DNA from 2 places in the Shewanella sp. Shew256 genome. Region 2 is predicted to be linked to the other one. Evidence: predicted binding sites of a transcription regulator. Region 2 holds the regulator's gene; the other holds the start of a gene.
What was found. The regulator FliA, encoded in region 2, starts transcription of late flagellar genes. The targets are predictions, from matches to a motif close to CTAAAGNTNNNNNNNNNNNNGCCGATA.
Positions count from the first base shown of each region.

Region 1 (18,270 bases), on a different contig from region 2:
TTTCAAAAATGTACTTAAAACTTACTTAAGCAGTGTCGATTAGTGAGATCCTGAAACAGATCAACAGCACTAAACAAAAATAAATAAAATTACATTCTCAATTTAGCGGACGTACGCGTATGAATACCCTAGAAAAGGTTCAAAAAAGCCTCACCCATTTTAGTAAGTCAGAACGCAAGGTTGCAGAGGTGATCTTAGCCTCTCCGCAAACAGCAATTCACTCCAGTATCGCCACGCTAGCTAAGATGGCAGATGTGAGTGAACCTACTGTGAACCGTTTCTGTCGCCGCTTAGATACTAAAGGCTTTCCTGATTTTAAGTTACATCTGGCGCAAAGTCTCGCTAACGGTACACCTTATGTGAGCCGCCATGTGGAAGAGGATGACTCTCCAGAGTCTTACACGACAAAAATTTTCGAATCTTCAATGGCTTCCTTAGATACCGCACGTCAAAGCTTAGACGTCACTGCCATCAATAAAGCCGTGGATATTCTGACTCAGGCCAAAACGATCTCCTTCTTTGGTTTAGGCGCGTCTGCGTCTGTTGCCCATGATGCCCAGAATAAATTTTTCCGTTTTAATGTGCCTGTCATCTGTTTTGACGATGTTCTGATGCAACGTATGAGCTGCATTAACAGCAATGAAGGCGACGTTGTGGTGCTGATTTCCCATACTGGTCGCACTAAGTCATTGATTGAAATAGCGCGTTTAGCGAGAGAAAACGGCGCGGCTGTGATTGGTATTACGGCTCGTAACTCACCGTTATCCATGGAATGTACACTGCCCGTGACGATGGAAGTGCCAGAAGATACCGATATGTATTTGCCAATGGCCTCGCGTTTAGCGCAATTGGTGACTATAGATGTATTGGCGACTGGTTTTACCCTACGCCGTGGCCCGCGTTTCCGTGACAATTTAAAACGTGTGAAAGAAGTGTTGAAAGAGTCTCGTATCAATAAAGATCCGATACTGTAATTCACTTCCTATCTTAAAAAAGGCTAGTGCAAATCGTCCGTCTAGCCTTTTTTAAAGCAAATTTCAGCGATACCTCACAAATTTGAAACATAACTTTAGATCAATTTGATTGTAACTTTACTACATAATTTGGAATTGCATGGTAATATAGCCCCAAGATTTTTTTAACTTTAACGGAGTATCTTATGTTCCGCAGAACCAAAATCGTCACCACTCTGGGCCCCGCCACTGACCGTGACGATAACTTACGCCGTATTATCGCGGCAGGTGCAAACGTTGTTCGTCTTAACTTCTCCCACGGCTCCCCCGAAGATCATCTCAAACGCGCGACTCAAGCTCGCGAAATTGCAAAAGAATTAGGTGTCCATGTTGCTATTTTAGGTGACTTACAAGGTCCTAAAATCCGTGTATCTACCTTTAAAGACAACAAAAAAGTTCAACTGAACTTAGGTCAAGCCTACATTCTGGATGCCGAGTTAGGTAAAGGCGAAGGCGACGAGAATCAAGTCGGTATCGACTACAAGCAATTGCCAGACGATGTGAATGTTGGCGATATCCTGATGCTCGACGACGGCCGTGTGCAACTGCGTGTTGAGCGCGTTGAAGGTCGTAAAGTGCACACGACTGTTACCGTTGCTGGCCCTCTATCAAACAATAAGGGGATCAACAAACAAGGTGGTGGCTTATCTGCAGCGGCTCTGACTGAAAAAGACAAGGCAGACATTCTGACTGCGGCGATGATCCAAGTGGATTACTTAGCCGTGTCTTTCCCACGTAGCGGCGCCGATCTGGAATACGCCCGTTCTTTAGCGCAACAAGCTGGCAGCAATGCACTGATCGTAGCAAAAGTAGAACGTGCTGAAGCCGTTGCTAGCGAAGAAGCGATGGATGATGTGATTTTAGCCTCTGACGTCGTCATGGTTGCCCGTGGTGACTTAGGGGTTGAGATTGGTGACGCAGCACTGGTTGCAGTGCAGAAGAAGCTAATCGCTCGCTCTCGTCAACTGAATAAAATCGTGATCACTGCGACTCAAATGATGGAGTCAATGATTTCGAGCCCAATGCCAACGCGTGCAGAAGTCATGGACGTGGCCAACGCCGTGCTCGATGGTACTGACGCTGTGATGCTGTCAGCCGAAACTGCAGCAGGTGACTTCCCAGAAGAAACCGTGAAGGCGATGGCGAACGTGTGTATCGGTGCCGAATCTCACCCTAGCGTGAAAGTGTCTAAGCACAGATTAGATGCACGTTTCACTTCAGTTGAAGAAACGATTGCACTCTCCACTATGTATGCTGCTAACCACTTGGAAGGCGTCAAAGCGATTATCGCCTTAACTGAGTCTGGCGCAACTCCTAAACTGATGTCACGTATCAGTTCATCTTTACCAATTCTTGGTTTATCACGCCATGAGACAACTCTGGCGAAGATGGCACTGTACCGTGGTGTGTTACCGATCTACTTCGACTCAACCATTTATCCTGCCGATGAGTTAGCGCAAAAAGCGCTGGAATCATTAACAACTGCGGGTTACCTGCAAAGCGGCGACTTGGTATTAATGACCAAGGGCGATGCAATGGAAACTATCGGCGGCACAAACACTTGTAAAGTGTTGATCGTTGCTTAATCGTATTTGATTGGCGTTAGCCAGACGTAAAGACTAAGACTAAGGCTAAGAGTCATCAAGCTTAAATACAAAAACCACCTCAATTGAGGTGGTTTTTTTATCTCTTGTCACGGCTAGAAACGATAGCAGTCGTGCTAGCCAATCAAATTATAGGGCTTCAAAATCATTCACATTGATGGCCGCTAAGCGCAACTTATCGGCATGTAACAGCTTTTGATGCTCATCTTGAGTCACAGTGCCCTGCTCCAGCGCTTTAGCAAATAACACCAAATTAGGCACTTTGGCTGGCAACTCACCGGCGCGTTGTGCTTTCTTGAGCTTCTTGTAAATCTCTTTACAGGCATATTGCGCCACGAAGGCCTGTTCAACCTCAGCAATACCACCCACGTCGCCTTCAAACTCAGGGCATAGGAAAGTAATGCGTTCACGGGCAGGACTTGGTTTTAGCATGCCAGAGACCAGTTCAGTCGCCATTTTATCGCTAGGCGCATTGAAATGGTTGCCGATGGGGAAAATCAGCGCACGTAGCAGCCATGCAAATGGACGGTTCGGGAAGTTACGGATCACTTCTTCAAGTGCTTTAGCCGCTAAGTGCAAGCGATTTGCCATCACATAACGCACCGCAGGTAAATCGTCCTGTTGACGGCCATTGTCTTCAAACAGTTTTAAGGTGGCTGAGCCTAAGTACAGCTGGCTTAACACATCCCCCATACGTGCCGACAACATTTCCTTACGCTTCAAATCGCCGCCCATGATCAGCATCGAAATATCCGTCATTAAGGCTAATGCCGATGAAAGGCGCGACATATCTTTATAGTACTGCTTGGTTTCGCCGCTCACTGGCGCACTGCCAAAACGGCTGGCAGTCAAAGCGTTGAATAAGGCACTGAACGCGTTGCGAGTGGCATAACCCATATGGCCCATTAACAGCGAGTCGAAACGCTCGAGCGCATCGTGTTCGTTTTCCATCGCCGCGGCTTCCATTTCGGCCAACACATAAGGATGGCAACGGGTCGCACCTTGACCAAAGATCATCAAGGAACGCGTCAAAATGTTCGCCCCTTCAACGGTAATCGAAATAGGATTCGACATATAAGGGTGGCCTAAGTAGTTTTTAGGCCCTAATTGGATGCCCTTACCCGACTGAATATCCATCGCATCGTTCATCACAGCGCGGCCAAGTTCAGTCATGTGGAACTTAGCAATCGCCGTCACCACTGAAGGTTTAACTTTAAGATCAATCCCCGTAGTGGTTAAACGGCGCGCCGCTTCCAATTGATAGGTATTAGCGATAATGCGCGCCAGCGCTTCCTGCACACCTTCAAAGTTACCAATCGCCATCCCAAATTGGTGACGCACATAGCTGTAAGCCGTGGTGGTTTTGGTCGCCATATGGCCAGAAGCCGTCGCCAATGCAGGCAGAGAAATACCGCGTCCCGCCGATAAACATTCAACCAGCATGCGCCAGCCTCTGCCCGCAAACTCAGGACCACCGATGATCCAATCCAGCGGGATAAAGACTTCTTCGCCCTTAGTGGTTCCGTTCATAAACGCCATGTTGAGCGGATTATGACGACGGCCAATCACTACACCTGGATGATCGGTTGGGATCAGGGCGCAGGTAATGCCTAAATTCTTTTTATCGCCCAGCAGACCATCAGGGTCGCGCATCTGGAAGGCTAAACCTAATACGGTTGCTACAGGTGCGAGCGTGATATAACGCTTGTCCCAGGTTAATTTAAGGCCTAAAACTTCTTCGCCGTTAAACTCACCGCGGCAAACAATACCCACATCGGGGATAGCGCCCGCATCACTGCCCGCTTCTGGGCCAGTTAATGCAAAGCATGGGATCTCATCACCCTTAGCTAATGCAGGTAACCAGCGCTCCTTTTGCTCTTTAGTACCATAGTGAGTCAAAAGCTCACCAGGGCCCAATGAGTTTGGCACCATCACAGTAACCGCGGCACTCACGCTTCGGCTGGCTAATTTACTCACAATCGTTGAGTTGGCGTAGGCAGAAAACGCTCGACCACCAAACTTTTTCGGGATGATCAGCGCAAAGAAGCCTTCCTTCTTAAAGTAGTCCCACAGCTCTGGTGGCAAATCCTTACGGTTATGCACAATGTCGAAATCATCGATCATCTTCAGGGCCGTCATCACCTGATTATCGATAAAGTCTTTCTCTTCAGCCGTAAGAGTAGGTTTACCGTAGCTGTGCAGGGTATTCCAGTTTGGGTTGCCGCGGAATAACTCGCCTTCCCACCACACATCACCCGCTTCCATCGCTTCGCGCTCGGTATCAGATAATGGCGGTAATACTTTTTTAAAGAAGTGAAACACAGGCTGGGTGATAAATTGCATCCGAAGGCTTTTTACTGCAAATAGCGCAATAATCGCAATCAGGGCAATAATTATAATCGTCAACATAATCAAGACCTTTTATTAAGAAGCCACGGGGACTGATACGCCCGCAGCCATGTAGGGGATCACTTTACGGATCACGGCTTCGATGTCGTTATGCTCACCAAATTCGGCCGCGGCAATATCATTGAGCGCATCGGCTGACGCCATAGTGAAAACAATCGTGCCTAGGGTAAAGTGTAAGCGCCAAAACATTTCAGCAGGAGGAATATGCGGTGCACTGGCCGAAACAGCTTTTACAAAGGTGTCTAAATGCTGCCCATAATGAGTGGTGATAAACCAACGCAGGTGCCCTTGGCTTTCAATGTAACCGCGACCCAGCAATTGTAGGAAAATTGTCGTGCCTTCGGTGCGCAGCTCGTTCAAATCCAATAATGGATCGACTAACGCAGAGAAAATCTCCTCTAACGAAGCCTGTGTTGGCGCGGTATGCAAACGCTTTATGGCCGTCGATGCGGCGGGCATAAACACGTCTAAATAGCGGGCTAACACGGCGCGGATTAACTCTTTTTTAGAGCCAAAGTGATAGTTCACCGAGGCTAAGTTAACCTCCGCCTTGCTCGTGATAAGTCGCAATGACGTCTCAGAAAACCCCCTTTCGGCAAATAGCTTCTCTGCGGCATCAAGTATTCTAGTTTTTGTATCGGATCGACTTGCCATTCCGTGACCTTGAATTAATTTAAAACACTCGTTTAAATTAAACATTGGTATGGGAGTTGTCAAACGAAAAATGGCCAAATAAGCTGCGCCCTGCTGACAAGGATTAACAGGCCACTCACATCCGTTGCAAAAAACCATGAAAAGTCATCAAGTCCTGTGCAAAAAACACTGTGCTTAGGTAGAATGCTTAACACAAAAACAACAAAGGACTGCAATACATGGCTATTCTATTGAATCGTCCCACCACGCTCGCACTCACCATAGCGCTAACCTTAGGCTTAACCGCCTGTAATGATGCACAAAGCAAGGCCGAAACTACTTCAGCGGCACCTGCTGCAACTAATGCCGCGCCCGATAAAGCACAGGCCATCGCCTTTATTCAAGATGCTGAAGCCCAGATGGCACAGCTCTCTATCGAAGCGAATCGCGCCGAATGGATTTACAGTAACTTCATCACCGAAGATACCGCTGCGCTATCGGCCGCAGTGGGTGAAAAAGTCAGTGCCGCTTCGGTCAAATTCGCTACCGAAGCTGCCAAGTACGCCAATGTGGAACTCGATCCTGCCAATGCGCGCAAACTGAATATTCTGCGCAGTGCACTCGTGTTACCTGCACCGCTTGATCCCGCAAAAAATGCTGAGCTGGCGCAAATCAGCTCCGAGCTCAATGGACTCTACGGTAAAGGCAAATACTGTTTCGCCGATGGCAAGTGTATGACCCAGCCAGAGCTGTCGAGCCTGATGGCGGAATCGCGAGACCCAGCCAAGCTGCTTGAGGCGTGGAAAGGCTGGCGTGAAATTGCAAAACCGATGCGCCCACTGTTTCAACGTGAAGTCGAACTCGCCAACGAAGGGGCAAAAGATCTAGGTTACGCTAATCTCTCCGAATTATGGCGCAGCCAATACGATATGAAACCCGATGAATTTTCACAGGAATTAGACCGTTTATGGGGTCAAGTTAAGCCCCTCTACGAATCCCTGCATTGTTATGTTCGCGGCGAGCTGAATAACGAGTACGGTGACGTTATTGCACCAAAAACCGGTCCGATCCCCGCCCACTTATTAGGAAATATGTGGGCACAGCAATGGGGTAATGTGTACGATCTCGTAGCCCCAGACGATGCCGATCCTGGCTATGATGTGACGGAATTACTCGAACAGAAAGGTTATGATGAGCACAAGATGGTCAAACAAGCTGAAAGCTTTTTCACCTCGTTAGGCTTTGCGCCGCTGCCAGACAGTTTTTGGAGTCGCTCTTTATTCTTACAACCTAAGGATCGTGATGTCGTTTGTCATGCCTCGGCGTGGGATTTAGACAACCTTGACGATATTCGCATCAAGATGTGTATCCAAAAATCCGCTGAAGACTTTACCGTTATTCACCACGAACTTGGACACAACTTCTATCAACGAGCCTATAAACAGCAGCCTTTCCTGTTTAAAAACAGTGCCAATGATGGTTTCCATGAAGCCATTGGTGACACGATCGCGCTATCTATCACCCCAAGCTATCTAAAACAGATTGGTTTGCTCGAAGACGTGCCCGATGCTTCCAAGGATATTGGCTTATTGTTAAAGCAAGCTCTGGATAAAATCGCCTTCCTACCCTTTGGTTTGATGATTGACCAGTGGCGCTGGAAAGTCTTTAGCGGTGAAATTACTCCAGCGCAATATAACCAAGCTTGGTGGGAATTAAGGGAGAAATACCAAGGCGTTAAGGCGCCGACAGACCGCACTGAAGCCGATTTTGACCCAGGTGCCAAGTACCATGTGCCCGGTAACGTGCCTTATACCCGCTACTTCCTCGCGCATATTCTGCAGTTCCAGTTCCATAAGGCGCTGTGTGATACCGCCGGTGATAAAGGACCTGTGCACAGATGCAGTATTTATGGCAATCAAGCCGCTGGGGAAAAACTCAACAAAATGTTAGAGCTGGGTGCTAGCCAACCTTGGCCAGTTGCCTTAAAAGAAGTAACGGGTACCGAGGGAATGGATGCCAAAGCCGTGCTCGATTATTTTGCGCCGCTTAAAATCTGGCTCGATGAGCAAAACACGGCGGCAAATCGTCAATGTGGCTGGTAATTAAGCCTCAGGTGCCAGTCATATCCACGCCTTAAACTAAACCGATAAAAATGCCCAACGATGTTGGGCATTTTCTTTTTAAGCTTCGGCATTAATAACGAACGCGAATAACTATCAGAAAAATCAATGCGCTCACACTCCTATTAACGCCACCCCATCCCCTTACGGTTTGCCTCTTTATTCTCAATCTTAAGCTGTTCGGATTTAGTCAGCATCACATACAAGGCGCCCGTGCCGCCCTGCTCGGTTTTCGCCGAATGATAGGCCAGCACCATATCAAGCAGTGATAACCAATGGCAGACGGCAGATTTGAGCAGGCCAGCCACGGGTTTACTGTTATGCCCCTTGCCATGGATAAGCATGACGCAGCGTTCGCCATGGGCCTGCGCCGCTAGTAAATAATTGAGTAAGGCATCACGGGCCTGACTCAAACGGTAGGCATGTACATCTAACTCCATCTTAATGCTGTATTGCCCCAGCCTTAGGCGCTTAAATACCGCTCCCTGCACCCCTTCGCGCTTAAAACTGGCAATATCATCGGGCGCAATAATCGGGATCAAGCTTAAATCCAAGGGCATACAAGCTAAATAAGCCTCGCGTTGCAGCGCTTCACGACGTTGAAGCTGCTCATCCGTTAATGCCTTAGGTTGTAGATTCACCGCCTTCACATCGCCCTTAAGTGGCACAACCCCCGCCATTTCTTCAAAAAACAGTGCCGATTCATCATCTAGCATGGCAAGCTCCTCCACTCTTAACGCTCAGTGTGCACTTTTAGAACAGAAACACACTTTGTAAACATTCAACCCTTTAGTTCAGCGGGCACCTCCATTATAGTGGCGCCATGAATGCTTGATTAGAATAATGTAATGAGATTTTTGCTGCTAGCCCTGATATGCCTATTGTCGCTTCCAAGCTTTGCTACTCCCACAAAAGCCAAAACTACCACGACTACCGATCAGCTGATCAATGCTAATTATCCACTGTTCACTAAAGCATTTACCGAGCTTGACCCCGAAGTTACCGCAGAAATCTATTCGAAAGATGCAAGCTATCTCTCTGAAAGTCAAAGTAAAGAAATCTATTATGGCCGCGAGAGTATCGTTGCTATTTACCAGCGATTTTTCGATAAAATCCGCAATAAAAAGGCCCGAATCGATATCGATTTTCGGGTGCTTAACCGTAAGTTATCAGGCAACAGCGCGTTCGACACTGGCTATTATCTAGTGCGTTTTTACCCCGCTGAAGAAACCGGCGAACCTGTGAGTGAATTTGCAGGCAAATTTGTGATTGGCACCCAAAAAGACTCTCAGCAGCGCTGGAACGTTACGCTGGATATGAACAACCGTGCCGAACCCAGTTTCTATTTGAATGCCAAACCTGTACCCAATCTTTACTATGGCCGCCAGTTCCCACCGTTACCTGATAGTCAAAAGAAAAAGCAATAGTTTATTATATTTTAAAATGTTATGAATATAGCACCCGATAAAAACTGTCCTTGCGGCAGCCAAAAATCCTACCAAGACTGCTGCCATGCACTGCATCTAGGTCTCGATTCTGGCGCACAACTGGCGATGAGTCCTGAGCAATTAATGCGCTCTCGCTACTGTGCTTTTACGTTGAAAAATTTTGATCACATCATCAAAACGCACCATGCAGATTACCTCGATGGCTTAACCCTTGAACAGCTCCAACAAGGTCCACATCCCCAATGGTTAGGGCTTGATGTGTTATCCGCCGATGAAACCATTCACCCCGATGGCCGCAAGCACGGTACTGTAACCTTCAAAGCCTGGTATAAAATGAGTGGCGAGATTGATGCCATTTACGAGCGCTCGGAGTTTATCTTCGAGCAAGATCGTTGGTTTTACACTAAAGGCCATCAAATGCATGCCAAATTGCCGGGACGCAATGATCCCTGCGTCTGCCACAGCGGTAAGAAGTTTAAGCAGTGCTGCATGAAGGGTTAACCAAGGCGTAATTTGTAAAACAAAAGGCAATCGATTGATTGCCTTTTATTTTTATATCACCAACAGCGCTAATCTGAATGGTTAATGCGTCACAAGACTAGGTTCTTTTGCCGCCAATAAGAATTGCGCAAACTCGGGTTCTCGCAATGCGGGACTGTATAAATATCCTTGCGCTTGATGACAAAAACTCTTGGCCAAAAATGCTTCCTGCTCGGCGGTTTCAACCCCTTCTGCGGTCAATGAAATGTTGAGCGCGCTCGCCATCGCGATAATGGCCGACACGATTTCTTGGCTTTCGCGGCTAATGGTGAGATCGGAGATAAAGGAGCGGTCAATTTTTAACTTACTGATCGGGAACTGTTTAAGATAACGCATCGAGCTGTAGCCTGTGCCAAAGTCATCGATGGCCAGCCCCACGCCCAGCTCCGCCAATTCTTGACACAAAAGCGTGGCATGGCGAATATCGCCCATTAATTCTGTCTCGGTGATCTCAAGGATCAGGGTTTTGGGTTTCAAACGATAACGCGTCAGCAGTTGCCAGACTTGCTCATACAGGTTCCCGCTAAAAAACTGCCGCGCAGACACGTTAACATGCATGCTTAAATCGGCATTATGGTGCTGCCAAATATTTAGTTGTCGACACGCGGCCTCAAGCACCCAACTACCAATAGCGTTGATCATCCCTGACTGCTCGGCAATATCGATAAAGGCACCGGGATACAACACGCCTTTCTTCGGGTGATGCCAACGGATCAAGGCTTCGGCACCGATATAGGTTTGCTGCTCAAGATCCCGTAAGGGCTGATAATAAAGTTCAAATTGACGGCCGCGAATGGCGCTATGCAAATCACGCTCGATTTGCGCATCTTCCTTAAAGGCACTGAGCAAGGTGCTATTAAACACTTGAATCGCCGTGCCCTTTTTCTTCTTCGCGTATTGCACCGCAATATCGGCGCAGGTCAGCGGCGCAAATAGGTTCGCCACCGAAGCGATATCGACAACCGCCAGTGCGGGTTTGGGTTCGATTTGCTCACGACCAATTAAAATCGGCATGGCCAAATGTTGGTATAGACGGGTACTAAAATAATCCAGATCGTAAACCGCGTTATCATCGGTGAGCAACACGGCAAATTCGTCACTGCCGACACGGGCGATTTCAGTCGCCTTATTGATTTCCGAAAAATGTTTTAAGCGCCGGCCAATTTCGATCAGCAAACTGTCGCCATTTTCATGGCCATAGGTATCGTTAAATCGTTTAAAGGCGACTAAATCGACCAGCAGCAACAATCCATTGGTGGTGCGCTCCAATACGCGATTGAAGTGGCTGCGATTATTCAGCCCAGTGAGGCTACAACGCCAGGCTAAACGCTCAAGCTCCGCCTTATAGTTGTGCTCATCTGTGCTTTCTTCGCCGGAGACTAAGGCGTAATGATTGCCGCGATCGGTGATAAATTGGCTGACCACATACTTGAGCCAGTATCTACTGCCATCGGCACGATTGAATTGTACCTCGCCCTTGGCCTGCTCGCCTCTGAAGATCTGCGCTAAGGTTTGCTCAGCTAATTGATTGTGCTGCTTAAAAAAACTTAGCTCACGTAAATTGGCGCCAATGCTTTTTTCGCGCGCTAAGCCGGTGATCTCCTCGTGGGCTTGATTCACGTATTCCACTTTTTCGGTGTGTAGGTTAATCAGCATACTCATTTGACGAGACTGCTCGGTGGCACAGCGAAACAGGCTTAAGCGCTCTTCTTTGTCATAGGTATGTTTGGTGGCCAGCGTGAGGGCCAGTTGATCGGCCATTTGGCAGGCAAGGTGAATTTCGCTGTCGTGCCAATGGTGAGTCAGTTGCGCTCGCTCAAGGCACAGCACCCCTTCGAGATGACCATTAATGCGAATGCCAATCTCGAGGCTAGATAAAATTTGCCGAGGGATAAAATAGTTATCGACTAACTCAGTCAAACGCGGATCGATAAGGGTATTACCCGCATCGATATGGCGATGATTTTTGAGTTCATTTAAATAACGAGGCAGTGTCTGCAACTGCGAAGGACGGTAAGTGTCTTGTAGGGCCATAGCGCCAAATTGCGCTACCAGGGATTGGCTCGATTGATCGGCAGAAAAAATCCAAACCGACACCAGAGAAACGGCTAAATTCTCACAGAGTAGCTCTGTTGCTAGCTCTGCGGTTTTCGTAAAGTCGCCCTGCTGCTTAGCCGTAGAATGAACTAAAGACTCTAATAAGTGCTGATGTTGACGTCGCTTCACTCTAATCCCTACAAAACATCGTGTTGGGTAACACAGATACTACAGCGAGTAGCACGACTCATTTCAGCGTGCTAATTGCGCCAATCCTGAATATTTTTGTCGATGCAGATTACACATTGGCATTTCAAACAGCAACATCGAGCACAATTTATTACAAATTAATCAACATTTACCGCAGGGTTTTATGCTTACAGCCCGTTCTCTAATTGGAAAATCATCTTCTCGACACTCACATCGAAGACCAGCTTGAGGATAACGCCTACGTCATTCTTGACAATGTTTCCTTGGGTTTGGCTAAAGCGTGCTTGGGCCCGTTCCAACATCTTGCTGGCTTCGATCTCGGCCTGTGCACCCGCAAAGGATAGCTCCAGCATTGTATCCTGCTCATCAATCACAGCGCCAATATCCACAAAACTGCCACAATCGGTGCAAGTGTCGTTTACGGTAGCCGCTTGTCCTGCAATGATACCTTTCATCTGTTTTTCCTCATTAATCGCTATACCGCTGCATTTAAGGGTGATGCATCAACTTAAAGCTGCATCATTAACGCCTTATTATAGGAAACTGTGACGTCAGAGACTCAGCTTTAGCTCACGCTTATTATTGTGTATCGACACAGTTGATGGCTATTTGGTCAACAAGTCCCTTAAAGCCTAGATATTTTTTAAAGACCGAATCTTCCTCAACGGCCCGAAAGCGACTTGGAGGTAAGACGACATATTGGCTAGGCGCTGGCTAATAACGGCACCAAGTTACGTTGAATCGCCAGTTGATCGGCAAAATGCATGATGTCCATTTTAGGAGATGGCAATTGCCCACGTTGGCGCAGGCGTGTGGTGAGATCGCAATTACTTAAGGCTTCGGCCATGGCAATAGGCTCGCCACCGCGGATCACTAAGGCTTCAGGGCGCAATGCCTGTTGCAGTTGAAACGCCCTCGCCCCTTGCTCGGCGAAAACAGCACTATTATCGGTAACATTGTTATCCGTCGATAAATCCGCAACAAGCGCTTGTTTTGGGGGTAACTCAAACTGACGTTGCAATTTTTCTGCATTATCGAGCTCTTTTTGCCATTGAAACTGCGCCATGTCCCTCGCATCTGCAGACAATAGCGATAACAACAGGGCGAACTCTCCTCGCCTGTTGTGTTCGATTGCCGCATTTAAGCGGGAGCCAATTTGGGCTTCGTTGATTAAAGGAACATCGATTTGCATAAAAAAACATCATTAAAACAACTTGTTGTTAGTTAATCGACCAGTTGAACCAGAACTTTAGGAAAATTTTCATATTTAGACTTTACATGCCAAACGTTTCTGACTACTATGGCGGCCGCAATTGAGGAGGGGTTCCCGAGTGGCCAAAGGGATCAGACTGTAAATCTGACGGCTCCGCCTTCGAAGGTTCGAATCCTTCTCCCTCCACCATTTGCACTAACAATTAGCGATGCTATAAAAGATACTCGTGGAGGGGTTCCCGAGTGGCCAAAGGGATCAGACTGTAAATCTGACGGCTCCGCCTTCGAAGGTTCGAATCCTTCTCCCTCCACCACTTTTATCTTGTGTGGTTCGAAAATCGTTAGTCTGCTGTAACCTTGCTTTACCCTTAAATCCGGCCAAGATTTAAGATAACTTTTAAATCCTTCTTAATAAGTCAGAGTTAAAAGTTGAAGAAAATATGTGGAGGGGTTCCCGAGTGGCCAAAGGGATCAGACTGTAAATCTGACGGCTCCGCCTTCGAAGGTTCGAATCCTTCTCCCTCCACCACTTCTTTCTCATCTCACACTTTATCTCGCGTTATTCCCCAAGTTTTATCTCTAGCACTTCTGCTTATTCAAACTTATTCTATCGCTTAACCCTATTGCTTTTAATCCATGGATTTTGCTGATAAAAAACGCCCCATTCGGAGCGTTAAAACTATTTCTGAGCATTAAAGACCAATGCTGCTGAGCTAAGTGGCCATTAATCAATATTCAGGTATTTGTGGGTTTGAATCGATAAACGCCAATTACGGGCAATACACACCTTCATCGCTAATTCCGTCGCCCTTGGTTTTTGGCTAATCGGTTGCAGACAGATGGTTTTAGCCGACACATCAATCCCTTTGAGCAACTCATCGAGTTCGTCGATATGATTTTCGGTCGCTATTGGGTGCTTTATCTCGTTGGCGCGGGTCAAGGCCTGTGCTAACACCTTATAACCCCCTTTCATATTGACCTTTGGTGAGACAGTCACCCAGGTATCAGCATCGCACTTCACATCAAAGGTACCACTGGTCTCGATTTGAGTGGCAAAGCCGGCAGTGTGGAGCGTGTGAGTTAATTCATTCAGATCGTACATGCAAGGCTCACCACCGGTGATCACTACATGGCGCGCCGTATATCCCTTAGCGTTGAACGCCTCGATAAGACTCTGCGCCGTATGGTTAGCCCAGCGCCCTACGGAACCATCGACGGTGATCACTTGTTCGGGTGACACCTTGTTTTCCTCAAGCAGATCCCAAGTCTGTTTGGTATCACACCAAGCACATCCCACAGGGCAACCCTGTAAACGTACAAAAATGGCGGGCACTCCGGTAAAGACACCTTCACCTTGAATGGTTTCAAAGACTTCGTTGACTGGGTAATTCATGCTAGCGTTCCGTTTTTCTGGGGCGGCATTTATAGAGGATTTTAGCTGCAGCTGCAAGTTTTTACCGCCTCAGACAGAGTGATGCCAAGAGCGATATGCCCGTCGCCACACGCCAGCAAAGAGTTTGCAAGCCCTAGCGCCTGAGTTACACTTACGCCCTATTTTATGTGTCAATTTAAGTGGATCCTATGTCAGCAGCGTCAGTTTCAAAGGTGGTAGTGGTTTTCAGTGGCGGACAAGACTCAACGACTTGTCTTATTCAAGCCTTAACTCAGTTTGATGAAGTCCACGGGATCACCTTCGATTATGGTCAGCGTCACCGTGAAGAAATTGAAGTTGCTAAATCCCTCGCCAAGCGCTTAAAGATCACTAGCCATAAGGTTATGGATGTGAGCTTACTCAATGAGTTAGCGATTTCTGCCCTCACCCGCGATGCCATCCCCGTGTCCCACGAATTAATGGAAAATGGCTTACCCAATACCTTTGTGCCTGGCCGCAATATTCTGTTTTTGACTTTGGCAGGGATCTACGCCTATCAATTAGGGGCCCAGGCGATTATTACCGGTGTCTGCGAAACTGATTTTTCGGGTTATCCCGACTGTCGTCACGACTTTGTGCGCGCGATGGAATCGGCACTGGTGCAAGGCATGGACAAAAAGCTTGAGATCATCACCCCATTAATGTGGCTGAACAAGGCCCAAACCTGGGCGCTGGCCGATAAATACCAGCAACTCGATTTAGTTCGCCACCATACCCTGACCTGTTATAACGGCATTGTCGGCGATGGTTGCGGTGACTGCCCAGCCTGCCATCTTCGCAAACGGGGCTTAGAGGATTACCTGCAAAATAAAGCAGAGGTAATGGCCTCGCTCGACAAGGCAACTGAAACGGGTAAACCGCAGGCGTGAGACTGGTGACGTTAAAAACACTCGGCCCCTATTGGCTGGCGCTTATCGTCAGTCTGCTCTGTGCGCTCTTGTATGTTGGTGGGCTTTTTACCCCGAGCATAGATAATCTGCTCGCCTATCGCCGCAGCGCCATCAGTGACGGCCAGTGGTGGCGTCTGATCACAGGCAATCTGCTGCATACCAATCATTGGCACCTGCTGATGAACCTCGCAGGATTATGGGTAGTGTTGTTTTTGCACCACTTTCATTACCGGCTCAAGGGCTTAACCGTGCTGTTTATCCTGCTTTGTCTGTTTGAAGGCATTGGTCTATATCTGGGTTATCCGCAGCTATTAGGTTACGTGGGACTGAGCGGCATGTTACACGGTCTATTCACCTTTGGTGCGGTGCAAGATATTCGCCGTCATCTGCGCTCGGGTTATTTGCTGCTACTCGGCGTGATAGTTAAAGTCGGCCATGAACAGTTCTATGGCGCCAGTGATGATGTGACCGCCATGATTGGTGCACGCGTTGCTACCGAGGCGCATTTAGTCGGCCTGATCTGTGGCTTAGTCTGCGCACTTATGGTGTTTGTGTACCAACGAACTAGGGCGTGTTGACGTTTCAGGGTTATTTTTGCAGCAGTTTGGCTGGCTTTTATGCAAGGCAAAGTCCGTGCAGTGTAGTTATTCTACATAAACGGACGATAACGCGCAGAAATGCCAGCCAAATGCTGCCCGAAGGGTTCGCCTGGCAAGCCCTTGCTCTTTGTCACTCGTCATTTGAGTAGAATAACTACACATCATTCCTCGTTTCGCGAGCATGTGCTTGCCAGAACGAACAAAATCTAATCTCGAAACGTCAATACGCCCTAGATTAGCCAAGGAAACGCAGCGCTAATATCTACTATTTTGATTAATCCATACAATAAAAGCCGCCTCATATTGTTATGTTGGCGGCTTTTTATTAGGTAGTGAACCTTGGTATATGCTTGATTAGCATCGCAGTCCTACGTCTAACGAGCTAAGACACAAATTTGTTAGGCGGTGATCAGCAACTCCCGTAAACGTTTCACTTCATCACGCAGGGCTGCTGCCTGTTCAAACTCCAAGTTACGCGCATGCTCATGCATTTGCTTCTCGAGCTTGTCGATATCATGGCTCAGCTGCGCCGCATCGGCTTGATAACGTTTGGCTTTAGGTTCAGCCACTTTGCCCAGTGACGCTTGGCGATAACCCTTTTCAGTGTCTCTACCATCGTCCACATCCATCACGTCGGTAATGCGCTTGACCACGCCTTTTGGCACTATGCCATGCTCAAGGTTGTAGGCGTGTTGTTTCTCACGGCGGCGCTCGGTTTCGCCCATCGCCTTGGCCATCGACTGAGTGATCCTATCCGCATAGAGGATAACCTTGCCATTGACGTTACGCGCGGCGCGACCAATGGTCTGAATAAGCGAACGCTCCGAACGTAAAAAGCCTTCCTTATCGGCATCGAGAATACAGACTAAGGAAACTTCGGGCATGTCTAAGCCTTCACGCAGCAAGTTGATGCCGACCAGCACATCAAACTTACCGAGGCGCAGATCGCGGATGATCTCCACCCGCTCTACGGTATCGATGTCCGAGTGCAAATAACGCACTTTGACGCCATGTTCATCGAGGTATTCGGTTAAATCCTCCGACATGCGCTTAGTTAAGGTGGTGACAAGCACCCGCTCATTAACGGCAACTCGCTTGGCCACCTCGGAGAGTAGATCGTCCACTTGAATACTGACCGGGCGCACTTCCAACTCGGGATCGAGCAAACCCGTTGGCCGCACGACTTGCTCAACAATCTCGCCGCCACTCTTATCCAGCTCGTAAGGGTTTGGTGTTGCCGACACATAAATGGTCTGCGGCATCAGTTGCTCAAACTCTTCAAACTTCAGCGGCCGGTTATCGAGCGCCGAAGGCAAACGGAAGCCATATTCCACAAGCGTGGTTTTACGGGAGCGGTCACCCTTATACATGGCACCAATTTGCGGCACAGTGACGTGGGACTCGTCGATAATCAACAAACCATCGGCGGGTAAATAATCGAGCAAGGTTGGCGGTCCCTCACCCGGTGCACGACCCGACAAGTAGCGTGAGTAGTTTTCAATACCGGAGCAATAGCCCAGCTCAACCATCATCTCGATATCGTATTGCACCCGCTCGTGGATCCGCTGCGCTTCAATCAACTTATTGTTGTCGAGCAGATACTGCTTACGCTCGCGCAGCTCTTCCTTAATTGATTCGGTCGCTTCGAGGATTTTTTCCCGCGGCGTCACATAGTGGGTTTTCGGATACACAGTGGTACGCGCAATACGCTTCACTATCTGCCCCGTTAACGGGTCAAACTCGCTTAAACGCTCAATTTCATCGTCAAACAGCTCGACCCGAATACCGTAGCGATCGGAGTCGGCGGGGAAAATATCGATGACTTCACCACGGGCGCGGAAGGTACCGCGCTGCAACTCGAGATCGTTGCGAGTATATTGCAACTCGCTCAAGCGCTTAAGAATATCCCGCTGCCCCATGGTATCGCCCTGGCGTAGGTGCAAGAGCATCTTCATGTAGGAATCGGGATCGCCCAGGCCGTAAATTGCCGATACAGAGGCAATCAAGACCACATCCTTACGCTCCAGCAGTGCTTTCGTGGCCGAGAGACGCATTTGCTCGATATGGGCGTTGACCGATGCATCCTTTTCAATAAAGGTGTTCGATGCGGGTACGTAGGCTTC
Region 1 covers NZ_NAJR01000010.1:1,976-20,245, reverse strand. Annotated here, with positions in the region: gene B5P39_RS16790 (MurR/RpiR family transcriptional regulator) at 120-974, shown strand; gene pyk (pyruvate kinase) at 1,160-2,599, shown strand; gene B5P39_RS16780 (acyl-CoA dehydrogenase) at 2,747-5,026, opposite strand; gene B5P39_RS16775 (TetR/AcrR family transcriptional regulator) at 5,042-5,680, opposite strand; gene B5P39_RS16770 (M2 family metallopeptidase) at 5,899-7,761, shown strand; gene smrA (DNA endonuclease SmrA) at 7,905-8,495, opposite strand; gene B5P39_RS16760 (YybH family protein) at 8,628-9,206, shown strand; gene B5P39_RS16755 (YchJ family protein) at 9,234-9,728, shown strand; gene B5P39_RS16750 (putative bifunctional diguanylate cyclase/phosphodiesterase) at 9,810-11,993, opposite strand; gene B5P39_RS16745 (DUF406 family protein) at 12,182-12,469, opposite strand; gene B5P39_RS16740 (VC2046/SO_2500 family protein) at 12,718-13,206, opposite strand; tRNA gene B5P39_RS16735 (tRNA-Tyr) at 13,332-13,416, shown strand; tRNA gene B5P39_RS16730 (tRNA-Tyr) at 13,456-13,540, shown strand; tRNA gene B5P39_RS16725 (tRNA-Tyr) at 13,671-13,755, shown strand; gene queE (7-carboxy-7-deazaguanine synthase QueE) at 13,951-14,619, opposite strand; gene queC (7-cyano-7-deazaguanine synthase QueC) at 14,808-15,527, shown strand; gene rrtA (rhombosortase) at 15,524-16,126, shown strand; gene uvrB (excinuclease ABC subunit UvrB) at 16,546-18,270, opposite strand, start outside.
Region 1: B5P39_RS16740 (VC2046/SO_2500 family protein) is a predicted target of FliA. The motif match lies at 13,241-13,267, and genes of this name have one in related genera.

Region 2 (13,406 bases):
TGGAGCTGCTGCTCGACACCTTAATGCAAACCATCGCCTCTTACATGTGGCCATTGTTTCGCGTGACCAGCATGTTGATGGTCATGGTGGTGTTTGGGGCTACAACAACTCCGACTCGTGTACGTTTACTGTTAGCCGTTGCCATCACGCTTACCATTGCGCCAGTTTTGCCGCCCGTAAAGGATGCCGAACTCTTTTCCTTAAGCGCTGTTTTTATTACCGCCCAGCAAATTATTATTGGTGTCGCCATGGGTTTTGTGACCCAAATGGTGATGCAAACCTTTGTGTTAACGGGCCAGATCATTGGTATGCAAACCAGTTTAGGTTTTGCCTCTATGGTCGACCCTGGATCTGGTCAACAAACACCAGTGATAGGTAATTTCTTCTTGTTACTCGCGACGTTGATTTTTCTCGCCGTCGATGGACACCTGTTGATGATCCGCATGCTCGTCGCCAGTTTTGAGACCTTACCGATTTCGAATCAAGGATTAACCTTAACAAGTTATCGCTCGCTAGCGGAATGGGGCTCCTATATGTTTGGCGCGGCACTGACTATGTCGCTCTCGGCGATTATTGCCTTACTACTCGTTAACTTATCCTTTGGGGTCATGACCCGCGCCGCGCCGCAGCTGAACATTTTCTCGATAGGTTTCCCCATCACTATGATTGGTGGACTGCTGATTTTATGGTTGACCTTGACTCCCGTAATGGCCCATTTCGAAGAAGTCTGGGCGTCGGCACAGCTTTTGCTGTGTGATATTTTAGGGCTTCAGTGCCAAGCCAATGGCATATTCTAACCGGATAGGAACGCGTAATGGCTGAAGAAAGTAGCGGCGAACGCAGCGAGGAACCCACCGGGAGGCGCCTCGAACAGGCGCGAGAAAAAGGGCAGGTAGCCCGTTCAAAAGAGTTAGGTACTGCGACCGTGTTACTCTCGGCGGCGACTGGCTTATATATGCTCGGACCTGGAATTGCGAAAGCCTTATCCAACGTATTCGAGCGTGTATTTACCATGGAGCGCGCTGCGATTTTCGATACGAACCAGATGTTTAATGTATGGGGCGTCGTGGGGAGCGAGATTGGCTGGCCGTTACTCAAGATTATGTTACTGATTGTGGTGGTGGCATTTATCGGTAACGTATCCCTTGGCGGGATGAATTTCTCCACCCAAGCCATGATGCCTAAAGCCAGTAAGATGAGCCCGATTGCAGGCTTTAAGCGGATGTTTGGTGTGCAGGCCTTGGTTGAATTAACCAAAGGGATTGCTAAGTTCTCCGTGGTAGCAATCGCGGCTTATTTGCTACTCAGTCATTATTTTAACGATATTCTGCTCCTGTCTGCCGATCATCTCCCCGGTAACGTCCATCATGCGCTGGATTTATTGGTGTGGATGTTCATTCTGCTTTGCTCCTCCGTCTTAGTCATAGTGGTCATCGATGTGCCGTTTCAGATCTGGAACCACAACAAACAGCTGAAAATGACTAAGCAGGAAGTCAAAGACGAGTATAAAGATACCGAAGGTAAACCCGAGGTCAAAGGGCGAGTACGGCAAATGCAGCGTGAGTTAGCGCAGCGGCGCATGATGGCCGAAGTGCCCAATGCGGATGTGATTGTGGTGAACCCTGAGCATTATGCGGTGGCCATTAAATACGATGTGAAGCGCTCTGCAGCGCCTTTTGTGATCGCTAAAGGCGTCGACGAAGTGGCGTTTAAAATCCGCGAGGTGGCAAGGGCACATAACATTGCGATTGTCTCTGCACCACCGCTTGCGCGGGCCATTTATCACACCACTAAACTTGAGCAGCAGATCCCTGAGGGCCTATTTACTGCGGTGGCACAGGTACTGGCTTATGTGTTCCAGTTACGCCAGTACCAAAAAGGTCGTGGTCGTAAACCTATTCCAATCCCTGCTAATCAACCCATTCCTGACGAGCTGAAGCACTAGTTAAGTGTTAGGTTAACGAAGAGATAGTTCACAGAGATAAAACCATAACTTGAACTGTTAGCGGTTGGCGCGCTTTTTGCTTCCAGGCTGTTATACGTCAAAGTTTAGGTATCTGTGAATGGATGTTAAAGCCTCCCTAGGCCAAGTAAAACAGTTGAAACTGAGCTCTTTCAAGGGCATAGGTACGCCAATGCTAGTGCTTGCGGCATTGGCTATGATTGTATTGCCTATCCCGCCATTTCTACTCGACGTTTTATTCTCCTTTAACATTGCCTTGGCTTTGATTGTTCTTCTTGTCGCGATTTATACCGACAGACCCTTAGACTTTGCTGCTTTTCCAACTGTTTTATTAGTCGCGACATTGCTGCGACTCGCACTTAACGTGGCATCGACCCGTGTAGTATTACTCGAAGGTCACAATGGTGGTGATGCCGCCGGTAAGGTGATTGAGGCCTTCGGCTCCGTGGTCATTGGCGGTAACTATGCAGTGGGTCTAGTTGTATTTATAATCTTGATTATTATCAACTTTGCCGTTGTGACTAAAGGTGCTGGCCGTATTGCCGAGGTGAGTGCTCGCTTTACCTTAGATGCGATGCCCGGTAAGCAAATGGCCATCGATGCCGACTTGAACGCAGGTATTATTAATCAGGATCAAGCCAGAACCAGACGCGCCGAGGTGACCCGCGAAGCCGACTTCTATGGCGCGATGGACGGTGCGTCTAAGTTTGTAAAGGGCGATGCGATTGCCGGTATCATGATCTTGGTTATCAACATTCTCGGTGGGTTTATTATCGGGATTGTGCAGCACGGTTTGACATTCTCCCAAGCCGTTGAAATTTATACCCTGTTAACCATTGGTGACGGTCTCGTCGCACAAATCCCCGGCCTGTTGTTGTCAATTGCTGCGGCGTTGATGGTGACCCGTCAAAATGAATCTGGCGATATGGGCCAGATGTTGATTAGTCAGATGTTTGACAGTCACAAGTCACTCAGTATTGCGGCTGGCGTACTCTTTGTCATGGGTATTGTGCCAGGCATGCCACACATGGCGTTTTTAAGCTTTGCCGTGATCACAGGTGGTGCCGCTTACTTTATATTTAAACGTAATGAAGCCAAACGTGCCAAAGCCCTTGAGCAAGTCAAAACGGGCCCAACTGAAAGAGCCGAAAGAGAACCTAAAGAACTTAGCTGGGACGATGTGCACCACGTTGACACTATCGGTCTGGAAGTGGGTTATCGTTTGATCCCATTGGTCGATAAGGGGCAAGGTGGTGAATTACTGAGCCGGATCAAAGGAGTACGTAAAAAACTTTCTCAAGAACTGGGCTTCTTGGTGCCTGCGGTACATATTCGTGACAACCTCGATTTATCACCCAATGCCTACCGCATCTCGTTAATGGGCGTGGTGGTTGGAGAGGCGGATATTCGCCATGACTGCGAACTCGCCATCAACCCTGGTCAAGTTTATGGCAAGCTCGATGGTATCGAAACGCGTGATCCTGCCTTTGGTCTCGAAGCGGTTTGGATTGCCCCAGAGCTGCGTGAACATGCACAAACCTTAGGTTATACCGTGGTGGATGCCGCGACAGTGGTGGCAACCCATATCAGCCAAATATTGACGAATAACGCGGCGAAACTCTTAGGCTACGAAGAAGTGCAACAACTGATGGATATGCTTGCCAAGCATTCGCCTAAGCTGGTGGATGGCTTTATTCCTGATGTGATGCCGCTCGGAAATGTCGTAAAAGTGATGCAAAACCTATTAAATGAAGGAGTTTCTGTCAGAGACTTGCGTACCATAGTGCAAACTTTGTTAGAATACGGCACTAAGAGTAACGATACTGAAGTATTAACGGCCGCGGTGCGTATCGCATTGAAGCGCATGATAGTTCAAGAGATCTCCGGTCCTGAACTCGAAATACCTGTCATAACTTTGGCGCCAGAGTTGGAACAGATGTTGCATCAGTCGATGCAGGCAACCGGTGGCGATGGTCCTAATATCGAGCCCGGTCTTGCGGAGCGTATGCAGCAATCCTTAGCGGATGCCGCTCAAAAGCAAGAAATGGTTGGTCAGCCGGCTATTTTGCTAACGTCAGGTATGTTACGTGCGACACTGTCTCGCTTTGTTAAATATACTATTCCTAATCTCAGAGTGATTTCTTACCAAGAAATCCCCGATGAAAAGCAAATACGCATAGTGTCTGCCGTCGGCCAGTAGAGGACGCATAAGTGAAGATTAAACGTTTTTTTGCCAAAGACATGCGTGCTGCACTGGCCCAAGTGAAGGACACGCTCGGCTCCGATGCCGTGATTATGTCAAATAAAAAAGTGAACGGTGGCATTGAGATTGTGGCTGCCGTTGACTATGACGAGCCCAAAGCGAAGGCGCCTGCTGCGGCTCCGACCTTTATGGATGTGAGTGATGACTTAGTTTCGCTCGGTGCTAAAGCGCCGATTCGCGCTGAAACTAAGTTAAAACCATCGGCGCCAGCGGACTCTCTCCAAGCATTGCTCGAGAAGCAACAAAGCCGTTTAAACCAACAGCTCACCCATCAACAGCAAGACGCCGAACTGCCTGCGTGGGCTAAAGGATTACAAGCACCTGTGGCACCTAAAGCTGAGCGTCGCGATATGGGCAATCCCTTCGATAAGAAACCGCAGAGCTCGCCAAAACAAAATGCGGATCTCGAAGCCATGCGCGATGAATTATCATCCTTACGTAATTTGTTGACCCATCAGGTTTCAGCATTGATGACTGAGCATAAAAAACGTATCGACCCTGTCGGTGCCATGCTGGAGTCAAAGTTGCTGGAAGCCGAGTTTTCTCCAGCTGTCGCGAACAAGTTAGCGGCGCTCAGTCAACACTATACCCCTGCAGAATTAGTTCGTGCACTGCCACAAAGTCTAGCGAATATGCTTGATAACCAAGGTGATGATATCGTTAAGCAAGGTGGTGTTGTAGCGCTGGTTGGCCCAACGGGTGTAGGCAAAACCACTTCTTTAGCGAAATTAGCGGCTCGTTTCGCCGCCCATCATGGTGCGGATCAAGTGGCTTTGATTACCACAGACCATTATCGTATTGGCGCCTATGAGCAATTGGCCACCTATGGCAAAATTATGGGTTGTCCAGTCAAACAAGCCCATGACCTTGCTGAACTGGAGCAAATTCTGTATCAGTTCAGAAATCGCAAGCTAGTATTGATAGATACCGCGGGTATGGGTCAACGAGATATGCGGCTTTACCAGCAACTTGATAATTTAACTGCAAATAGCAGAATACCTATCCGCAGTTATCTGGTACTGTCTGCCACAGGACAGCGCCGCGTGCTGCAAGATGCTGTAAATCACTTTAAACGCATTCCCTTATCTGGTGTTGTACTCACAAAACTCGATGAATCCGTGTCTTTAGCGGGCGCATTAAGTGTGTTGATCCAAAGTGGGTTGCCATTAAGTTATGTTACGGATGGGCAGCGAGTGCCCGAAGATATGAAAGTCGCCGATACCTTACTGCTCGCTGAGCAGGCATTAGCGGCCTTAGAAAACACTGAAGAACAATCGTTACCAGACACAGCGTGGTCAGATAATATGACCTGTGCATTTGAGTAGAGTTATGACCCTGGATCAAGCAAGTGGTTTACGTATGATGAATCAACCCTATAACGAAAAAGTGAAAGTAATCGCGGTTACGGGTGGTAAAGGTGGCGTGGGTAAAACCAGTGTGTCCATCAATACCGCTGTAGCATTAGCCGAAAAGGGCAAGCGTGTCTTAGTGCTTGATGCCGACTTAGGCTTGGCAAACGTCGATGTCATGTTAGGGATCCGTGCTGAACGTAACCTTTCCCATGTACTCTCAGGCGATGCTGAGCTGGATGATATTATTGTCCGTGGTCCCAAGGGCATAGGCATTGTCCCCGCGACCTCGGGTACTCAAGGCATGGTAGAATTGAGCCCCGCACAACATGCAGGTTTAATTCGTGCTTTCAGTGAGATGCGTACCCAGTTTGATATTCTCATCGTGGATACTGCCGCGGGGATTTCAGACATGGTGCTCAGTTTCTCCCGTGCGTCACAGGATGTACTAGTCGTGGTATGTGACGAGCCAACCTCCATCACTGACGCTTATGCGTTGATCAAAATTCTCAGCCGTGAACACGGTGTTTTCCGCTTTAAAATTGTTGCGAATATGGTGCGCAGTTTACGCGAAGGTATGGAATTGTTTGCTAAACTCAGTAAAGTGACCGACAGATTCTTGGACGTGGCACTTGAACTGGTTGCGACCATTCCGTTTGATGAAAACCTTCGCAAATCAGTGCGTAAACAAAAGTTAGTGGTTGAGGCTTATCCTAAGTCTCCAGCTGCGATAGCGTACCATGGCCTAGCGAATAAAATTATGAGCTGGCCAGTACCACAGCAACCTGGTGGGCATTTGGAGTTTTTCGTTGAGCGTTTAGTTCAGCGACCAGATTTTCAAGAGGAAAAAACGAGTGAATAAAGCCGCAGCGTATACTTGTTTAGACAGTAAAACGTCAATCGTTGAACAGTATGCACCGTTGGTTAAAAGAATTGCACATCACTTGCTCGCCAGATTACCTGCCTCAGTGCAGCTCGATGACTTGCTTCAAGCGGGGATGATGGGGTTGTTAGAAGCATCATCCAAGTTTGATGGTGGCAAAGGTGCAAAGTTTGAAACCTTCGCCGGCATACGGATCCGTGGCGCCATGTTGGATGAGATCCGTCGTGGCGATTGGGTTCCCCGTTCCGTTCATCGTAATAATCGTCGAGTTGCTCAAGCCATTGATGAGTTAGAGCAAGTGTTGGGTCGTGATGCACGCGACACAGAAATTGCAGAAAAACTTGATATGACGCTCGATGAGTACCATCATATTCTTAACGATGTTTCTGTTGGTAAAATCATAGGGATAGAAGACTTAGGCGTATCACAGGATATACTCACTCCGAGCGATAATGTGAGTGATGGTACATTTGAAGCACTAGCAGAGACCCAGTTTCATTCAGCACTAGTAGAGGCGATAAAATTATTGCCCGAAAGAGATGCGCTAGTGCTATCGTTATACTACGATGAAGCATTGAATTTAAAAGAAATTGGCGCCATTCTTGAGGTGAGCGAGTCGCGAGTTAGCCAGATATTAAGTCAGGCAATGTTGCGACTCAAAGGCAAACTCAAGCATTGGACATAAGTATAATTATTTATTGAGCACAGAATGTCAGCTCACCGGAGGAAACCTTGGACAAGAATATGAAGATTCTCATCGTTGATGACTTTTCGACAATGAGACGTATCATCAAGAACTTGTTGCGAGACTTGGGATTTAACAATACCCAAGAAGCAGACGACGGCTCAACCGCGTTGCCTATGCTACAGAAGGGCGACTTTGATTTTGTCGTGACAGACTGGAATATGCCAGGTATGCAGGGTATTGATTTGCTTAAGGCTATTAGAGCTGATGATTCCCTAAAACATTTGCCCGTGTTAATGGTTACCGCCGAAGCAAAACGTGAACAAATTATTGCTGCCGCACAAGCCGGTGTTAACGGCTATGTGGTTAAGCCTTTTACCGCAGCAACACTAAAAGAGAAGTTAGATAAAATATTCGAACGACTCGCTTAAGCAAGGATGAGCTATGAAGTCACAAACATCAGGGCTCATTACGCTCGAGAAGGCTCAGCGTTTAGTTGAATTATTAAGCGCGAATGAACAAGCTCAAGCAGATGATTTATTTAGGGAACTCGCGGCTCCACTCCAAAGGGAGCTCTTTGATGAAGTTGGCAAATTGACTAGACAACTTCATAGCGCATTAATGGATTTCCAAGTTGACAATCGTTTGGTTGAACTCGCGAATACCGAAATTCCCGATGCTAAGGAACGGCTAAGTTATGTCATTGACATGACAGAACAAGCCGCGAATAAAACCATGGATGCGGTAGAAGAGTGCTTGCCGCTCGCAAATGCATTAACGGCGAATATTCAGCAAGTGATGCCATCTTGGGATAAGTTGATGCGGCGTGAAATAGCCCTGAGCGATTTTAAAGCGCTTTGCCACAATGTGCAGCATTTGATGTCACGTAGCGAATTGGATTCCAACCGCTTACGCGAATTGCTCAACCAGATTTTGATGGCGCAGGATTTTCAGGACCTGACTGGACAGATGATCCGGCGGGTGATCGATCTAGTGATGGAAGTTGAAAGTAATCTGGTGTCTATGCTGACAGTATTTGGTGAGCAACCCGTGATTGAGAGTCAGATTACTCAGAAAAATAATATTGAAGCTGAAGGACCGATAATGAATGCCGAGCTTCGTCAAGACGTCGTTACCGGTCAAGATGAAGTCGATGATCTGCTATCGAGTCTGGGTTTCTAACTGGGAGTCAATTTGATGGCCTTTGATGTAGATGAAGAGATACTCCAGGACTTTTTAATTGAAGCGGGCGAAATTCTTGAGTTGCTGCAAGAGCAACTGGTCGCGCTTGAAAACAATCCTGATGATACTAACTTGCTAAATGCCATTTTCAGGGGGTTTCATACTGTAAAAGGCGGTGCGGGTTTCCTTAGTCTCACTCCCATGGTGGATGTCTGTCACGAAGCAGAAAACACCTTCGATTTATTACGCACTGGCAAGCGCAGTGTCTCCGCCGAGTTAATGGACATCATTCTTCAAGCTGTCGATGCGATTAACACTATGTTTGCTCAAACCCAACAAGGTGAGCAACAAGACCCTGCAGATCCTGCATTATTGGCTAAATTAAAAATGCTGAGCTCAGGAGAGCCGCTTCCTTCCGAATCAGGCCAAAGTCATGCCGAAGCTGAGTCACTGCCTGAACCAGAACCTGAGCCCGAACCTGTCATAGAAACTGTGGTTGAAGTCGCCGCAGTTGAAGAAATGCCGATTGAGAAGTCAGAGCTTTCAGATTCCAGTATCGATGAAATAGATGAAGCGGAGTTTGAAGCATTACTCGATGCGCTGCACGGCGCCGGAAAAGGTCCCGGAGTTTCTGCTCCACAAGCCGATGCTGCCCCTGCTGTGCAAAATAAGCCTCAAGCGACATCTGCAAGCGCAAGCGATGATATCACCGATGATGAGTTTGAAGCGCTGCTCGATGAGCTGCACGGTTCTGGTAAGTTTAAAGGTAAAGTGGAAGAGCCTGCCAAGCCAAAAGCTGAAGCAGTTGTCGCTGCACCAAAGCCTGCCGCACCTGCTGTTGATTCGGACGAAATCACTGAGGATGAGTTCGAGCGTCTCCTCGATGAATTACATGGCAAAGGCGGCGCGCCAGCAAAAACCACTGCCAAAGTCGAATCTTCGAAAGCAAGTACCAGTGCCTCTGCGCCTTCAACGCCAGCCGCTCCTAAAGCCAGTGTTGCTGCACCAGCAACACCTCCTGCGGTAAAAGCCAAAACTGATGTGGCGGTTGCTGAAAAAGCCCCTGCTAAAGCAGCGGCAGCAGCCTCTGCTAACGTACCTCAAGGCGAGACAACTGTTCGCGTCGATACCGCGAGACTCGACCAAATCATGAACATGGTCGGTGAGTTAGTGTTAGTGCGTAACCGCTTATTGAGTTTAGGCATTAGTCGTGATGACGAAGAAATGTCTAAGGCGCTAGCGAATTTAGACTTGGTGACAGCAGATTTGCAGGGCGCTGTGATGAAAACGCGCATGCAACCCATCAAGAAAGTCTTTGGTCGTTTCCCTCGGGTTGTACGCGATTTAGCCCGTACTCTGAATAAAGAAATTGATTTAGTCCTCGTGGGCGAAGAGACCGACCTCGATAAAAACTTAGTTGAGGCGCTCGCTGATCCGTTAGTGCACTTAGTGCGAAACTCGGTAGATCACGGTATTGAGATGCCCAATGACCGTGAGGCCAGCGGCAAGCCGAGAACGGGGACCATTACCCTGTCTGCAAGCCAAGAGGGTGACCATATTCTGCTGAAAATCGAAGACGATGGCGCAGGTATGGATCCTGAAAAGTTAAAGCAAATTGCTATCAAGCGTGGGGTACTCGATGAGGATACCGCGGCGCGGATGACCGACAGTGAAGCTTATAACCTGATTTTTGCGCCTGGTTTCTCGACTAAAGTCGAGATTTCAGATATTTCCGGCCGCGGTGTTGGGATGGACGTGGTGAAAACCCGTATTACCCAGCTTAACGGTACGGTGCATATCGACTCGATGAAAGGCAAGGGCACCATACTTGAGATTAAAGTGCCGCTGACCTTGGCGATTATGCCGACCTTAATGGTGGACGTTGCCAAGCAGGTGTTTGCATTGCCTTTATCCAGTGTGAATGAGATTTTCCATCTCGATCTCACCAAGACCAATATTGTCGATGGGCAGCTTACTGTCATTGTCCGCAACAAGGCCGTACCGCTGTTCTATCTGGAGCAGTGGTTACATCGCAATAGAACCAGCTTTAAACATGGCGACAAAAAACACGGTCATGTGGTGATTGTACAGCTGGGAATGATGCAAATTGGTTTTGTTGTCGATGCTTTAATTGGGCAAGAAGAAGTGGTGATTAAACCTCTAGGGGCATTGTTGCATGGCACGCCGGGTATGGCGGGGGCGACAATCACATCCGACGGTGGTATTGCGCTCATCTTGGATGTTCCCGGATTATTAAAGCACTATGCGAAAAATAAAAGTTAGTTTCCAATAAGGAATGGAATGGCCATTAAAGTATTAGTCGTTGATGACTCAAGTTTTTTTAGACGACGTGTTAGTGAAATAGTCAATCAAGATCCTGAACTGGAAGTGATCGCAACGGCCTCTAACGGGGCCGAAGCGGTGAAGATGGCTGCCGAACTTAATCCGCAAGTCATTACAATGGACATTGAAATGCCTGTAATGGATGGTATTACTGCTGTCCGTGAGATTATGGCGAAGTGTCCAACGCCTATCTTGATGTTTTCTTCATTGACCCATGATGGTGCCAAGGCCACGCTTGATGCCCTTGATGCGGGGGCGCTTGATTTTCTACCTAAGCGATTCGAAGATATCGCGACCAATAAAGATGACGCTATTTTGCTATTGCAGCAAAGAGTCAAGGCTTTAGGTCGTCGCCGGATTTTCCGTCCTGTGGTACGTCCTACCACACCAACGCCGCCACCTCGTTCGAGTGCGAGTTCAGTATTAGGTGGGGTATCGACACATACGCAGCCTGCACCAGTTCGTTCTTCACATGCTGCATCTATTCGTCCAAGTGGTAAACAATATAAGTTATTGCTGATAGGCACATCGACGGGCGGGCCTGTTGCTTTGCAGAAAATTTTGACTCAGTTCCCCGCAAATTATCCGCATCCTATTTTGCTTATCCAGCATATGCCAGCGGCCTTTACGCCAGCCTTTGCGAATCGTTTAAATGGTTTGTGTAAGATTGAAGTCAAAGAAGCGGTGAATGGTGATGTATTGCGTCCAGGATGCGCGTATTTAGCGCCTGGCGGGATGCAAATGATGGTTGAGCGGACAGGTGTCACGGGCCGTGTCAAAGTGTTGGCAGGAAGCGCTGAGATGAATTACAAGCCCTGTGTTGATATCACCTTTGCTTCTGCCTCAAAAGCCTTTGGCGGTGATGTGCTGGCGGTAGTGTTGACAGGAATGGGAGCCGACGGCCGCGAAGGTGCGCGTATGCTGAAATCCGCGGGCGCGACCATTTGGGCACAGGATGAAGCGAGTTGTGTGGTTTATGGTATGCCGCAGGCGGTGGCCAGTGCCGGTATCGCTACTCAGTCTATTTCGCTGGACAATATGGCTGAGTCGATTTTAAAAGAGTCTGCGCGTGGCTAAGTCCAAGACACAGATAAGCACAAATATGCTGCTTATCATTGTGTTAATGGCAATCGCTATATTGTGCCTAGCCGCGTTAAGTCTCGATTATCATCGAAAAATCATGGCATTACGCGATGATGTAAAGCGATTAGAATCGACACAGATTTTGCTTATGGTACCGGATGAACAAGCTCAGGCGATTGCGTCTTGGCTCGCTTCCCATCCGGATCAAACCAAAGCGATGTTAAAGCTGGCTTCACCCGGAGAGCAAAAGGCGGTGACTTTAGGCCCCGAGACTTTTTCGGCACCCGAAACGAAAATTCCGCCAACGCTCGAGAAACCAGCTGATGATAAACCGTTGCAGCAAGCCACGGTAGATCCTGTGCCTGAATTATTGCGGCCAGAGACCTCATCTGTCCTATCGACGGCAGCGCAATCTCAATCGAATAATGTGCCTGTGGTGATTTCAGAAAATGCCGATGGGGTGAAAGTGATTAGTTTGCCTAATGGTGGCATTAGAGTCACCACGAGGGAAGGCGAGTAATGTTTGTGTTACGCAAACCTGCATATGAATAGCCGAGAATCAACATTAAAGAGGTCAGTTCTTTGAAAGTCTGGACCATTGCGAACCAAAAAGGTGGGGTTGGAAAAACCACTTCAGTAGCCAGTTTAGCCGGCGCGCTCGCTAAACGGGGTAAACGTGTACTGATGATTGATACCGATCCCCATGCATCGCTTGGTTATTACCTTGGCATTGACTCTGAAGAGGTTCCTGGTTCGCTATTTGACGTGTTTGTGGCACATAAGGGTTTGACGACTGACTTAGTGAAGTCCCACATAGTGCCCACCTTAGTCGATGGCTTAGATTTACTGCCCGCTACGATGGCGTTAGCCACGTTAGACCGAGCGCTCGGACATCAAGAGGGCATGGGGTTGGTGCTGCGTAATTTATTGGCACTGGTTGCCGATGAATACGATGTGGCGATTGTGGACTGCCCACCCGTGTTAGGGGTATTAATGGTGAACGCACTGGCGGCCAGTCAACACATAGTGATCCCCGTGCAAACCGAGTTTTTGGCCATTAAAGGGCTCGAACGCATGGTGAAAACCATGGAAATCATGGGACGCTCAAAGAAAACCCGTTATAGCTATACCGTCGTACCCACTATGTACGATAAACGTACCAAGGCATCACCTGCAGCCTTGCAGGTGCTGAGTGAACAATATGGCGACAGCCTTTGGCGAGATGTGATCCCCGTAGATACTAAGTTTAGAGACGCCAGTTTGGCACATTTACCCGCTTCCCATTATGCAAGCGGCAGTCGTGGCGTAAAAGCTTACGAGCGATTATTGGATTTTCTTTTAGCTGGGGAGTTTGGTCATGTCAAAATCGGTTGATGAAACTGTTTTTGATTTTTTTGAATTATTGCTGCATGAAGAAGACAGTAAAACTGTAGCTTCCCCAAATGCGCCTCGAAACGAGGCTGCGGTTCCGTTGGCAGGGAAAAAAAATGAAGCACAATTGCTCGATGATGCCATTTTAGCCGAGCACAGTCAGGCTAAAGTGCACGCGAGCGTGACCATTGCTGCCGAAGTGCAGCCGCAGAAGGCAAAGTCTGCCAGCAGTGTACCTCACCTTGAGGAGCCAACGCCTTTAGTTAATAAACAGGCCTTGGAAA
Region 2 covers NZ_NAJR01000007.1:43,422-56,827, reverse strand. Annotated here, with positions in the region: gene fliR (flagellar biosynthetic protein FliR) at 1-797, shown strand, start outside; gene flhB (flagellar biosynthesis protein FlhB) at 815-1,945, shown strand; gene flhA (flagellar biosynthesis protein FlhA) at 2,064-4,163, shown strand; gene flhF (flagellar biosynthesis protein FlhF) at 4,175-5,551, shown strand; gene B5P39_RS14270 (MinD/ParA family protein) at 5,556-6,437, shown strand; gene B5P39_RS14265 (RNA polymerase sigma factor FliA) at 6,430-7,143, shown strand; gene cheY (chemotaxis response regulator CheY) at 7,191-7,574, shown strand; gene B5P39_RS14255 (protein phosphatase CheZ) at 7,588-8,325, shown strand; gene B5P39_RS14250 (chemotaxis protein CheA) at 8,341-10,608, shown strand; gene B5P39_RS14245 (protein-glutamate methylesterase/protein-glutamine glutaminase) at 10,627-11,745, shown strand; gene B5P39_RS14240 (membrane anchored protein in chemotaxis locus) at 11,759-12,271, shown strand; gene B5P39_RS14235 (ParA family protein) at 12,334-13,125, shown strand; gene B5P39_RS14230 (chemotaxis protein CheW) at 13,109-13,406, shown strand, end outside.